2 regions of the Agromyces capsici genome follow, and region 1 is predicted to be linked to the other one. Evidence: predicted binding sites of a transcription regulator. Region 1 holds the regulator's gene; the other holds the start of a gene.
The links. Region 1 encodes LexA, which represses DNA repair genes until DNA is damaged. Its sites were predicted from a motif close to TCGAACANNTGTTCGA; they were not measured.
Positions count from the first base shown of each region.

Region 2: a site for LexA is predicted at 2,045-2,060, ahead of AC3RKB_RS11180 (intein-containing Rv2578c family radical SAM protein). Genes of this name have one in related genera too.

Region 1 is NZ_JBYRET010000001.1:2,936,837-2,942,794, forward strand. Features, by position in the region: gene metE (5-methyltetrahydropteroyltriglutamate--homocysteine S-methyltransferase) at 1-1,691, shown strand, start outside; gene lexA (transcriptional repressor LexA) at 1,761-2,438, opposite strand; gene AC3RKB_RS13690 (LysM peptidoglycan-binding domain-containing protein) at 2,713-3,093, shown strand; gene AC3RKB_RS13695 (histidinol-phosphate transaminase) at 3,181-4,275, shown strand; gene hisB (imidazoleglycerol-phosphate dehydratase HisB) at 4,308-4,922, shown strand; gene hisH (imidazole glycerol phosphate synthase subunit HisH) at 4,919-5,557, shown strand; gene priA (bifunctional 1-(5-phosphoribosyl)-5-((5-phosphoribosylamino)methylideneamino)imidazole-4-carboxamide isomerase/phosphoribosylanthranilate isomerase PriA) at 5,669-5,958, shown strand, end outside.
Region 2 is NZ_JBYRET010000001.1:2,384,325-2,390,282, forward strand. Features, by position in the region: gene AC3RKB_RS11170 (PQQ-dependent sugar dehydrogenase) at 1-693, shown strand, start outside; gene AC3RKB_RS11175 (sugar phosphate isomerase/epimerase family protein) at 747-1,724, shown strand; gene AC3RKB_RS11180 (intein-containing Rv2578c family radical SAM protein) at 2,069-4,222, shown strand; gene AC3RKB_RS11185 (sensor histidine kinase) at 4,344-5,651, shown strand; gene AC3RKB_RS11190 (hypothetical protein) at 5,648-5,958, shown strand, end outside.

The DNA.
Region 1 (5,958 bases):
AGCCGGCGCTCGTGAGCGAGAGCATCGACGAGCCGCGCGACCGCGTGCTCGAGGCGGTCGCCGCCGCGTACGACGCGCTCGGTGCGGCGGAGGCGCGTCCGGCCATCTTCGTCGCCGCACCGTACGGCTCGCTCGACGACGCGCTGCCCGTGCTTGCCGCCACCCCGGTCGAGGCGCTCGGCCTCGACCTGGTGCGCGGCACCGCGCCCGAGCAGCTCGACCCGGTGACGGAGGAGGCGCTCGCCGCGAAGACGCTCGTCGCGGGCGTCGTCGACGGCCACAACATCTGGCGCGGCGACCTCGAGCGGGCCTTCGTGCACGCCGAGGCGCTCCGCTCGCTCTCGGGCGACGTCGCGGTGTCGACGTCGACCTCGCTGCTGCACGTGCCGCACGACGTCGAGGACGAGTCGGCGCTCGACGCCCGACTCGTGGGCTGGCTCGCCTTCGCCGACCAGAAGGTCGCGCAGGTCGCCGTGCTCGCCCGCGGACTCGCCGAGGGTCGCGAGGCGATCGCGGCCGAGCTCGACGCGGCGTCCGCCTCGCTCGCCGACCGCGCCGCAGCCCCCGGCGTGCGCGTGCCCGCTGTGCGCGACCGCCTCGACGCGCTCGACGCCGCCGCGTTCTCGCGTGCCGCGTACGACGCGCGCGTCGCCGCGCAGGAGGACCTCGACCTGCCCGCGCTGCCGACCACGACGATCGGCTCGTTCCCGCAGACCGCCGACATCCGCCGCGCCCGTGCGCGCCTCGTCAAGGGCGAGCTCACGGATGCCGCCTACCGCGAGCTCATGCGCGAGGAGATCGCCCGCGTCATCCAGCTGCAGGAGGAGCTCGGCCTCGACGTGCTCGTGCACGGCGAGCCCGAGCGCAACGACATGGTGCAGTACTTCGCCGAGCTGCTCGACGGCTTCGCCGTCACGCAGAACGGCTGGGTGCAGTCGTACGGCTCGCGCTGCACGCGCCCGTCGATCCTGTGGGGCGACGTCTCGCGCCCGGCGCCGATGACCGTCGAGTGGTCGGAGTACGCGCAGTCGTTGTCGGAGAAGCCGGTGAAGGGCATGCTCACCGGTCCCGTGACGATCCTCGCGTGGTCGTTCGTCCGCGACGACCAGCCGCTCGGCGACACCGCGCGCCAGGTCGCGCTCGCGCTGCGCGACGAGATCACCGACCTCGAGACCGCGGGCATCCGCGTGATCCAGGTCGACGAGCCGGCACTGCGCGAGCTGCTGCCCCTCAAGCGCGCCGACCAGCCCGCCTACCTCGATTGGTCGGTCGGCTCGTTCCGGCTCGCCACGGGCGGCGCCGAGCCGGCCACGCAGGTGCACACGCACCTCTGCTACTCGGAGTTCGGCGTCGTGATCGACGCGATCCGCGAGCTCGACGCCGACGTCACCTCGATCGAGGCGGCGCGCAGCCGCATGGAGGTCGTGGACGACCTGTCGGCCAGCGGCTTCGACCACGGCGTGGGCCCGGGCGTCTACGACATCCACTCGCCGCGCGTGCCGAGCGTCGAGGAGGTGCAGTCGCTGCTCGAGCGCGCCGTCGGCGCGATCCCGGCCGGCCGTCTCTGGGTGAACCCGGACTGCGGGCTCAAGACGCGCGGCTACGACGAGACGGTCGCGTCGCTCGCGAACATCGTCGAGGCGACGCAGGCCGTGCGCGCGGGCGTCGCGGTCGGGGCGACCGCGGGCTGAGCCTGGGCCGAGGAACGAACGAGGGCGGATGTCGCGGCGCGTGCCGCGGCATCCGCCCTCGTCGTCGCGTCAGACCGCGCGCAGGACCGCGACGACCTTGCCGAGCACCTCGGCCTGGTCGCCGAGGATCGGCTCGAACGCGGAGTTGCGGGGGAGCAGCCAGGTGTGGCCGTCGCGCTGGCGGAGCACCTTGACCGTGGCCTCGCCATCGAGCATGGCGGCGACGATCTCGCCGTTCTCGGCCGTCGGCTGCGAGCGCACCACGACCCAGTCGCCGTCGCAGATGGCCGCGTCGACCATCGAGTCGCCGACGACCTTGAGGATGAACAGCTCGCCCTTGCCGACGAGCTGGCGGGGGAGCGGGAACACCTCCTCGACCTGCTGCTCGGCGGTGATCGGCACGCCGGCCGCGATGCGGCCCACGAGCGGCACCATCGCGGCGTCGCCCACCGGCGCGGCCGCGACGTCGGACGGACGGGGTTCGGTGCCCGGCACGTCGATGAGCACCTCGAGGGCGCGCGGCCGGTTGGGGTCGCGGCGGAGGTAGCCGGCGAGCTCGAGCTGGTTGAGCTGGTGCGTCACGCTCGAGAGCGAGGACAGCCCCACTGCGTCGCCGATCTCGCGCATGCTCGGCGGGTAGCCGCGATCGGCGACCGAACGGCGGATCACCTCGAGGATCGAGAGCTGCTTCGCGCTGAGCGTCTTGCGTCGACGCGACCGGCCGCCCGCGCCGCGTGCCTGGTCGATGTCGATGCTCACGGTGTCGCCTCTCGTCTCGGCCGCCGTCGGCCCGGATCTCGTGATGTCGGTGGTCGGTGCTGGACTGTCCCCGACATTCGAAACTGTATCCGCCTCGCACGCACGCGACAAACATCCGTTCGAGTGTGTCGCGGAATCAGGCCCGGAATCCCATCCTTCGGGTCCTTGCAGGTTCGATTGTTCGAAGATATATTCGGAACACAGCTTCGCATCCGGCCCTCCCGGCCGAGGGTCGGATGCGGGGCTATCGGGGAGGTGCGGAATGAGTGCAGTGCTGATCGGAACGACCGTCGCGGGTCCGGCGTTGCCCGACCTCGCCCCAGCCGCGACGCGCACGCGACTCCGCCTCACGCGTCGGGGTCGCGTGGTGTTCACGGCGCTCGCGGCACTGCCGATCGCGATCGGCGTGCTCCTCGGCTCGCTCGCCTCGGGCGGCGCGGTCGCCGGCATCGACGACGGCACGGGTCCGGCGGTCTTCGACACCGTCGTGGTCGGAGCCGGCGACACGCTCTGGGGCATCGCCGAATCCATCGCCCCCACGGCCGACCCGCGCGAGGTGATCCACGAGATCATGCAGCTCAACGGGCTCCGCGACCCCGTCGTGCAGCCCGGCCAGCGCCTCGCGCTGCCGGTCGTCGAGTAGCGTCGAGCGGCGCGCCGCCGCGCCGACCCGCGCCTACCGCCGTCGGCGCCGCCGAAACCTCGCGTCGGCCGCCGATACCATTGATCGGTGACGAGTCTCGACGACCTCCCCATCCGCGACGACCTCCGCGGCAAGTCCCCGTACGGTGCACCGCAGAAGGTCGTCCCCGTCGCGCTGAACGTCAACGAGAACACGCACCCGATCCCCGAAGACGTCGCGCACGACATCGTCGCGCGCGTCGCGGCCGCGATCATCGGGCTCAACCGCTACCCCGACCGCGAGTTCACCGAGCTGCGCACCGCGCTCGCGCGGTACCTCGGCCACGGGCTCGAGCCGGCGCAACTGTGGGCGGCGAACGGGTCGAACGAGGTGCTCCAGCACATCCTGCAGGCCTTCGGCGGGCCGGGGCGCCGCGCGCTCGGATTCGCGCCCACCTACTCGATGTACGGGCTGCTCGCCTCGGGCACCGGGACCGAGTGGATCACCGCTGAGCGCGACGCCGACTTCGAGCTCTCGCCCGAGACCGCCGTCGCGGCGGTCCGTCGTCACGACCCCGACATCGTGCTGCTCTGCGCTCCGAACAACCCCACCGGCACTCCGCTGTCGCTCGCGGCGATCGCGGCGGTCGCCGACGCCGCTCGGGGCGTCGTCGTGGTCGACGAGGCGTACTTCGAGTTCGCCGACCCCGGCACGCCGAGCGCGCTCACGCTGCTCGAGGGCCGTCCGCGGCTGCTCGTCTCCCGCACGATGAGCAAGGCGTTCGCGTTCGCCGGGGCGCGGGTCGGCCACCTCGCCGCCGACCCGGCCGTCGTCGACGCGCTGCGGCTCGTGCGTCTGCCGTACCACCTTTCGGCGCTGACGCAGGCCGCGGCGCTCGGCGCGCTCGCCCACTCCGACGAGATGCTCGCGATGGTCGACGAGATCCGGTCGCAGCGCGACCGCATCCTGCGCGAGCTCGACGCGCTCGGGTACCGGCCGTACCGCAGCGGGGCGAACTTCGTTCTCTTCGGCGGCGTCGACGACCCGCACGCCGTCTTCGAGGCGCTGCTCGAACGCGGCATCCTCATCCGCGAGATCGGCCTGCCCGGCTGCCTGCGCGTCACCGCGGGCACCGAGGCCGAGACCACGGCCTTCCTCGAGGCGATGGCGGCGTTCGCGCCCGTCCGCGCCGTCGCGCCCTGATCACCGTCACGACCCCTGAATAGGATGACCGCATGACCACCGATCGCCCCGCCCGCACCGCGCGCGTGCAGCGCGAGACCAGCGAGTCGAGCATCGACCTCTCGATCGACCTCGACGGCACCGGCACGAGCGACATCGAGACGAGCGTGCCGTTCTACGACCACCTCCTCACCGCGTTCGCGAAGCACTCGCTCACCGACCTCACCGTGCGCGCGAAGGGCGACATCGAGATCGACGTGCACCACACCGTGGAGGACGTCGGGATCGTGCTCGGCACGGCGATCCGCCAGGCGCTCGGCGACAAGCGGGGCATCTCCCGGTACGGCGACGCGCTCGTCCCGCTCGACGAGGCGCTCGCGCAGGCCGTCGTCGACATCTCGGGTCGCCCCTACCTCGTGCACACGGGCGAGCCGGCCGGATTCGAGTTCCACCTCATCGGCGGGCACTTCACCGGCTCGATGGTGCGGCACGTCTTCGAGGCAATCACCTTCCACGCCGCGCTCACCGTGCACGTCAACGTGCTCGGCGGCCGCGACCCGCACCACATCGCCGAAGCCGAGTTCAAGGCCTTCGCGCGCGCGTTCCGCCAGGCGAAGGCGTACGACCCGCTCGTCACCGGCATCCCGTCGACGAAGGGCGCCCTGTGACGGCCGTGCGCCGTGTTGCCGTGCTCGACTACGGATCGGGCAACGTGCACTCGGCCGCGAAGGCGCTCGAGCGAGCCGGCGCCGAGGTCGAGCTCACGGCCGACCGCCGGGTCGCGATGGAGGCCGACGGCCTCGTGGTGCCCGGCGTCGGGGCGTTCGCGGCCGTGATGGACCAGCTCCGCGCCGTTCGCGGTGACGAGCTCGTCGACCGTCGACTCGCGGGCGGGCGACCCGTGCTCGGCATCTGCGTGGGCATGCAGGTCATGTTCGAGCGCGGAATCGAGCGCGGCGTCGACACCGAGGGCCTCGGCGAGTGGCCGGGCATCGTCCGCGAGCTGCCCGCCGAGGTGCTCCCGCACATGGGGTGGAACACGGTCGAACCCGACCCGGGCTCCGTGCTCTTCGAGGGCATCGAGGGCGAGCGGTTCTACTTCGTCCACTCCTACGCCGCGCAGGAGTGGCACCTCGACGTCATGCCGCCGTTCCCGCAGCCGGCGCTGACCTGGGCCGAGCACGGCGGACGCTTCCTCGCCGCCGTCGAGAACGGCCCGCTGTCGGCGACGCAGTTCCACCCCGAGAAGTCGGCGGAGGCCGGCATCCGCCTGCTGTCGAACTGGATCCGCTCGCTCGGCTGACGCCGGCGGGCCCCGGTTCGTCATGGGCGCCGCGGCACGGCGCGGTGCGGACTAGGATGCTGTGACTGTGCCGAAGTCGCGATCTGCGCGGCATCCGATTCGAGGACAGTGATGAGTGAGTTCAGCAAGACCCCCCGCCTGGTGCTGCTTCCGGCGGTCGATGTGGCCGGGGGCAAGGCGGTCCGCCTGACGCAGGGCGAAGCGGGAACCGAGACCAACTACGGCGACCCCGTCGACGCGGCGAGCGACTGGGCCGAGCAGGGCGCCGAGTGGATCCACCTCGTGGACCTCGACGCCGCCTTCGGCCGCGGCTCCAACGCCGGCGTGCTCAAGAAGGTGATCCGCCAGGTCCGCGGCGTGAACGTCGAGCTCTCCGGCGGCATCCGCGACGACCGCTCCCT
Region 2 (5,958 bases), 550 kb from region 1:
GGCGCCGACAACGGCGAGCTCGGCGACGCGCAGGTGTCGACCGACGGCGGCGAGACCTGGACGAGCCTCCGCGGCCCGTACTGGGACTACGTGCACTACTTCGTGCCGTTCACGCTGTCGGAGGACGGCGAGCACGAGGTGCAGTACCGCACGCTCGACAGCGGCGGCAACGCCTCCGAGGTCGGCCCGCTCGAGGTCGGCATCGACACGGTCGCACCCGAGCTCGCGGTCACGGGTGTCGCCGACGGCGGCGAGGTCGGGTCGTCGAAGACGCTCGAGATCGAGGCGACGGATGCCACGGCCGGCGTCGCGACGACGACGGCGACGATCGACGGCGAGCCGATCGAGCTGACCGAGGCGGGCACGATCGACCTGTCGACCCTCTCGCTCGGCGAGCACACCTTGGTCGTCACGGCCGCGGATGCCGCGGGCCACACTGCCGAGACCACGGTCGTGTTCACGGTGACGACGTCGATCGACGACCTCGCGGCGATCTTCGATCGCACGGCCGACGAGGGCGCGTTCTCGAAGTCGGACGAGCGGAAGCTCTCGGCGTTCCTCTCGCAGGCGACCCGTCACCTCGCCGACGGGGAGGACCCCGAAGCCGTGAAGGCGCTCGAGCGGTTCGTCGCCGCGACGGACGACGAGGTGCTCGTCCGCAACGCCGAAGCGCTCATCGCGAGCCTCGACTAGTAGTTCCAACCGGGCGGACCCACCGCCCGATCACACGAAGGAGCAACACAGAGATGACCACCACCTCCAAGCGCGTTCGGCGCGGTCTCGCGACGACCGCGGCAGCGGCCCTGATCGCGGGCGGCCTGTTCGCCGCCGCCCCGGCGACCGCCGCGCCGAACAGCGACAACGCGAACTCCGCGGCCGACTGCGCCGGCCGCGGCGTGCCCGCGAGCAAGATCTCGATCCAGATGTTCAGCTACCTCACCTGGCAGACCGGTTTCAGTTTCGGCGGGCCGGCCGTGCCGGGTGTGGGCACGGAGCACATCCTCGCCGAACTGCAGGACATCGGCTACCAGAACATCGAGCCGTTCGGCACGCCCGGCAGCGCGTTCAGCACGTACGAGGACCGCACCGCGGCCGAGTTCGCCGCCCTGATGAAGCAGTACGGGCTGTCGTCGCCGAGCGCGCACAACTACGACGAGACCGACTTCGAGACGTCGCTCGCCGACGCCAAGACGCTCGGGCAGAAGTACATCGGTTCGGGCGGGTTCCCCACCCCGGGGCTGGACTCGTACGAGAACGTGCTGGCGACCGCGGCGAACATGAACCGCCTCGGCGAGCTCTCGGTGAAGAACGGCACGGGCAAGCTGTTCGGCCACAACCACCAGTCGGAGTTCACCACCACCTACGCCGACCCGGTGACGGGCGAGGTGAAGAGTGCGTGGGAGATCCTCGTCGAGAACACCGACCCGCGCTACGTGGTGTTCCAGCTCGACGTGTTCTGGGCGACGGATGCCGGCTTCGACGTCGCGTCGCTCCTCGAGCAGTACGGCGACCGCATCGAACTGCTGCACATCAAGGATGGCGCGCTCAACGGCGCCGCTCCCGGCACCCCGTCGAACGTCGGCGAGGGTGACATCGAGTGGGGCCCGATCCTCGAGGCCGCGCAGGGAAAGGTGAAGCTTTACGTCGTCGAGCGCGACTGGGCTCCGTCCGACCGCACCTTCGCCGAGGACAGCTTCGAGTTCCTCACCTGCTACGAGTTCTGATCCGCAATTCTCTCCCCAACCGGATGCCCCGGGCACGTGCCGTGCCCGGGGCATCCCTCGTCGTGTGGGTTGAGGAGGGCGCTCCGCGCCCGCTGCCTGTGAGGGTTGAGGAGGGCGCTCCGCGCCCGTCTCGAAACCCGGTGGTGCGCCCCGCGCTTGTGAGGGTTGAGGAGGGCGCTCCGCGCCCGTCTCGAAACCCGCCCGCGACACACCTTCCGCTCCGCGATCCCGGGAGAAAGGTATCCCGCGTCTACCTTTCTCCCGGTCCCACGAGTCGAACGCCGTCGCCCGCCGAGCCGTACCATCCCCTTGCCTCACATTCGAACATGTGTTCGAATGTTCATGTGCGATGGAACGGTCAAGAACTCGGCGTGGAGCAGCAGGATGCGCTGCCCGGGCTCGCCCGCCTGAACAACCTCGTGCGCTCGGTGCAGACGCCCGAGTTCGCCGGCGTGACCTTCCACGAGGTGCTCGCGAAGTCGGCGCTCAACAAGGTGCCGGGCCAGTCGTACGTGCCGTTCGGCTGGACGATCAACCCCTATCGGGGATGCACCCACGCGTGCGCATACTGCATAGATCCCGACACGGTGATCACGATGGCCGACGGCACGACTCGCGCTCTCGCTGACGTCGAAGTCGGCGACCACGTGCTCGGCACCGAGACGCGCGACGGATTCCGCCGGTACGTCGCCTCGAAGGTCGTAGCGAAGTGGGCCACGCGTAAGTCCGCCTATCGGATCACCGCGGCTGACGGTACGTCGATCGTCGCCAGCGGCGACCATCGTTTCCTCACGGAGCGCGGCTGGAAGCACGTCGTCGGAGCGATGTCCGGCCCTGGGCAGCGTCCCTACCTCACGACGGGTAACTCGCTCATCGGCTTCGGCTCCGGCCCCGCCGATGCACAGACCGACCTGACGTCCGCCGAGTATCGCCGCGGATATCTCACCGGCATGGTACGAGGCGACGGCATGATGCTTACCCGGGACTATCCGCGCACGGGTCGACCCGACCTCATCTACCGCGCCTATCGATTCAGGCTCGCCCTCGCCGATCGCGAAGCGCTCGAGCGGAGTCGCCAGTTCTTGAGTCACTTCGGCATCGAGACGACCGAGTTCGCGTTCAGCGCGTCGACTCAACGGCGCCGCGCCATGCAGGCGATTCGAACTAGCAAGCGAACGCATTATGAGGCGTTGACCGAGCTGATCGCCTGGCCGGAACGTGCTTCGGCCGAGTGGCGCGCTGGATTCCTTGCAGGAATATTCGACGCCGAAGGCTCCAATTCAGGTGGTGTCCTCCGAATCAGCAACAGTGATGCGCGCATGCTCGCAACCACGTTGGAGTCGTTCGACAGCTTCGGCTCGGACGCCGTGCTCGAGGCACCAAGTGCAAACGGGGTGTCATCGGTCCGGCTGCGTGGAGGACTCGCCGCACGGCAGAAGTTCTTCGCACTCACGGAACCGGCAATAGTGCGGAAGCGATCCCTCGTCGGAAGCATGGTGAAGACGATCGCGGATCTTCGGGTGGTGTCGGTCGAGGCGCTCGGAGGCGAGCCGGTCGAGATGCTCGACATCACGACGACGACCGGTGATTTCATCGCGAACGGCGTGATCAGCCACAACTGCTTCGCGCGGCCGACGCACAACTACCTCGACCTCGATGCGGGGGAAGACTTCGATCGGCAGATCATCGTGAAGGTGAACGTCGCCGACGTGCTGCGGCGCGAGCTGGCGCGGCCCGCGTGGCGGCACGAGCCGGTCGCGCTCGGCACGAACACCGACCCGTACCAGCGGGCCGAGGGGCGGTACTCGCTCATGCCGGGCATCATCGAAGCGCTCGCCGGCAGCGGCACGCCGTTCAGCGTGCTCACCAAGGGCACGCTGCTGCGGCGCGACCTGCCGTTGCTGCAGGCGGCGCGCGAGCACGTTCCGGTCGACCTCGCCATGTCGATCGCCGTGTACGACGACGAGCTGCAGCGCTCGATCGAGCCCGGCACGCCCCCCACCGCCGCGAGGCTCGCGACCGTCACCGCCGTGCGCGACGCCGGGTTCGACTGCTCCGTCTTCCTGATGCCGATCCTCCCGTACCTCACCGACACGCGCGCGCATCTCGACGACGCTCTCCGCAGCGCCAAGGCCGCCGGCGCGACCAGCGTCATCTACTCGGCGCTGCACCTGCGCGGCGCCGTGAAGCCGTGGTTCTTCCAGTGGCTCGCCCGTGAGCACCCCGAACTCGTTCCGCGGTACCGCGCGATGTACCCGGGCGCCAGCGCGTACGCGCCCGCCGAGTACCGCGAATGGCTCGCCGCGCGCATCAGGCCGCTGATCCGCGCGCACCGGCTCGAACGCGGTCGCGAAGACTCCGTCACCGGCGGAGTGCGGTCGTCGGCGCTCGGCCGCGGCACCCGCACGACCACCGTCGGCGAGCGAGCCGCCCGGGCGGCAGCCGCCGAAGTCGAGCACGTCGACCTCGGCGCCGCCGCACCCGCGATGCTGTTCTGACCGACGCCGGCGCGGGCACCGCCCAATGCGGGCGAGCGCCGTCGCCCGCATTGGGCCGGGCGTTCACAGCCTGCGATAATCCGCGCAGGGCCGTGCGCGTCGCGGCCGGATCGGAGCACACATGACGCTGGGCCTGCCCGAGCACCTGGCGCGCGAATCCCTCAGCCGTGCGCTGTCGCGCGCCGGGCAGTGGGCCGCCGCCGTCTGCCTGGGTTCGGGCCTGCTGCTCACGATCGTGTCGGCCGTCGCAGTGACGACGCCGATCGGCGACGGCCCCGGCCGCCAGCGCGCCGCGTTCGCCGCCATGGCGCTCCTCGCCATCCAGGCGCTCCTGCTGCTCCTCGTCGCCCGCTACGCCACCGTCACCCTCACCGTCGTGTCGCTCATCGCCGGCACCGCCGCCGTGTACGGACTCACCGCGCTCCTCCTCGCCTCGGGCGAGATCGACAACGCCGCCGACACCGCGCTCGTCGCCCTCTCCCGCGCCGCGCTGGTGCTCGTCGGCGGCGCCGGCGTCGGATCCGGCATCGCGATCACCTGGGCCGTGCTCGGCTGGGGGCTCGGCGAAGCCGCCGCATTCCTCGGCGCCGCGACCGCCGGAGCGGCCTGGACGCCCGGCCTCGCCGCGACCGCCACGCTCGGCATCGTCGTCATCGCGCGGACGTTCGACGCCGCGTCGCGTCGCGCCGTCGACCGCCGCGAGACCGCACTGCACCGCGCCAGCCAGCAGACCCGCGAACTCAACATCCGGCACGACTACGAACTCCGCGCCATCGCCCGACTGCACGACACCGCGCTCAGCCACCTCGTCGCCATCGCCACCGCCGGCTCGGGGCCCGTCGACGATCGGCTTCGCGCCGCCATCCGCAACGACCTCACCCTCATCGTCGGCCGCGACTGGGCCGCCGACGCCGCAGAACATGCCGACGCCGGCCCCAGGGCCGCCGAGGGAATGGCGGGCGTCGCCGTCGCGCCGGCTGCCGCTCCCCCCGCCGGCGCCGGCCCCGCCGGCCCCGCCGGCCCCGCCGGCACGACCGGCACCGCCTCACCCCTCTCGGAGGCCCTCGGCATCGCCCGCGACGCGGGCGTCACCGTCAACGTCGCCGGCGAACCCGAGGCCCTCGAGCGGCTCGGCCCCGGCCGCCGCGACGCGCTCGAGGCGGCCGTCGGCCAGTGCCTCGTCAACGTGATCCGCCATGCGGGCGTCGACGAGGCCGAGGTCGCGGTCGGGGCGGGTGACGGCGAGGTCACGGTCATCGTCGTCGACAGCGGCGCCGGCTTCGATCCCGAGGCGGTGCCCGACGACCGCATCGGCCTCCGCACGTCGATCACGGGGCGCATCGAGCAGGAAGGCGGCTCGGTCCGCATCTGGTCGCGCCCCGGCGTCGGCACGACCGTGGTGCTCTCGGTCCCGGAGGGCGGCGCATGAGCGGCACGATGCGGCTCACGCAGCAGGAGGTCGACCCGATCGGCGGGGTGGCCGCCGCGCCGCTCGTGGTCGTGGGCTCGGCGCTCGCCGTGGGCGTCGCGGTGGGCGTGACCGCGGCGCAGTGGAACGAGGTGACGGCGCCCGGGTTCTCGCTGCTCGCCATCGCGCTCGTCGCGGGGGCGGGCCTGGTCGCGTCGATCTCGGCGTTGCCGGCCCGTTCGCCGTTCACCGTCGACCGGCTGTGGATGACCGTGAGTCTCGCCGTGGGCGCCGCCATCGCTGAGTTCGTCGCCACCATCGGCGCCGA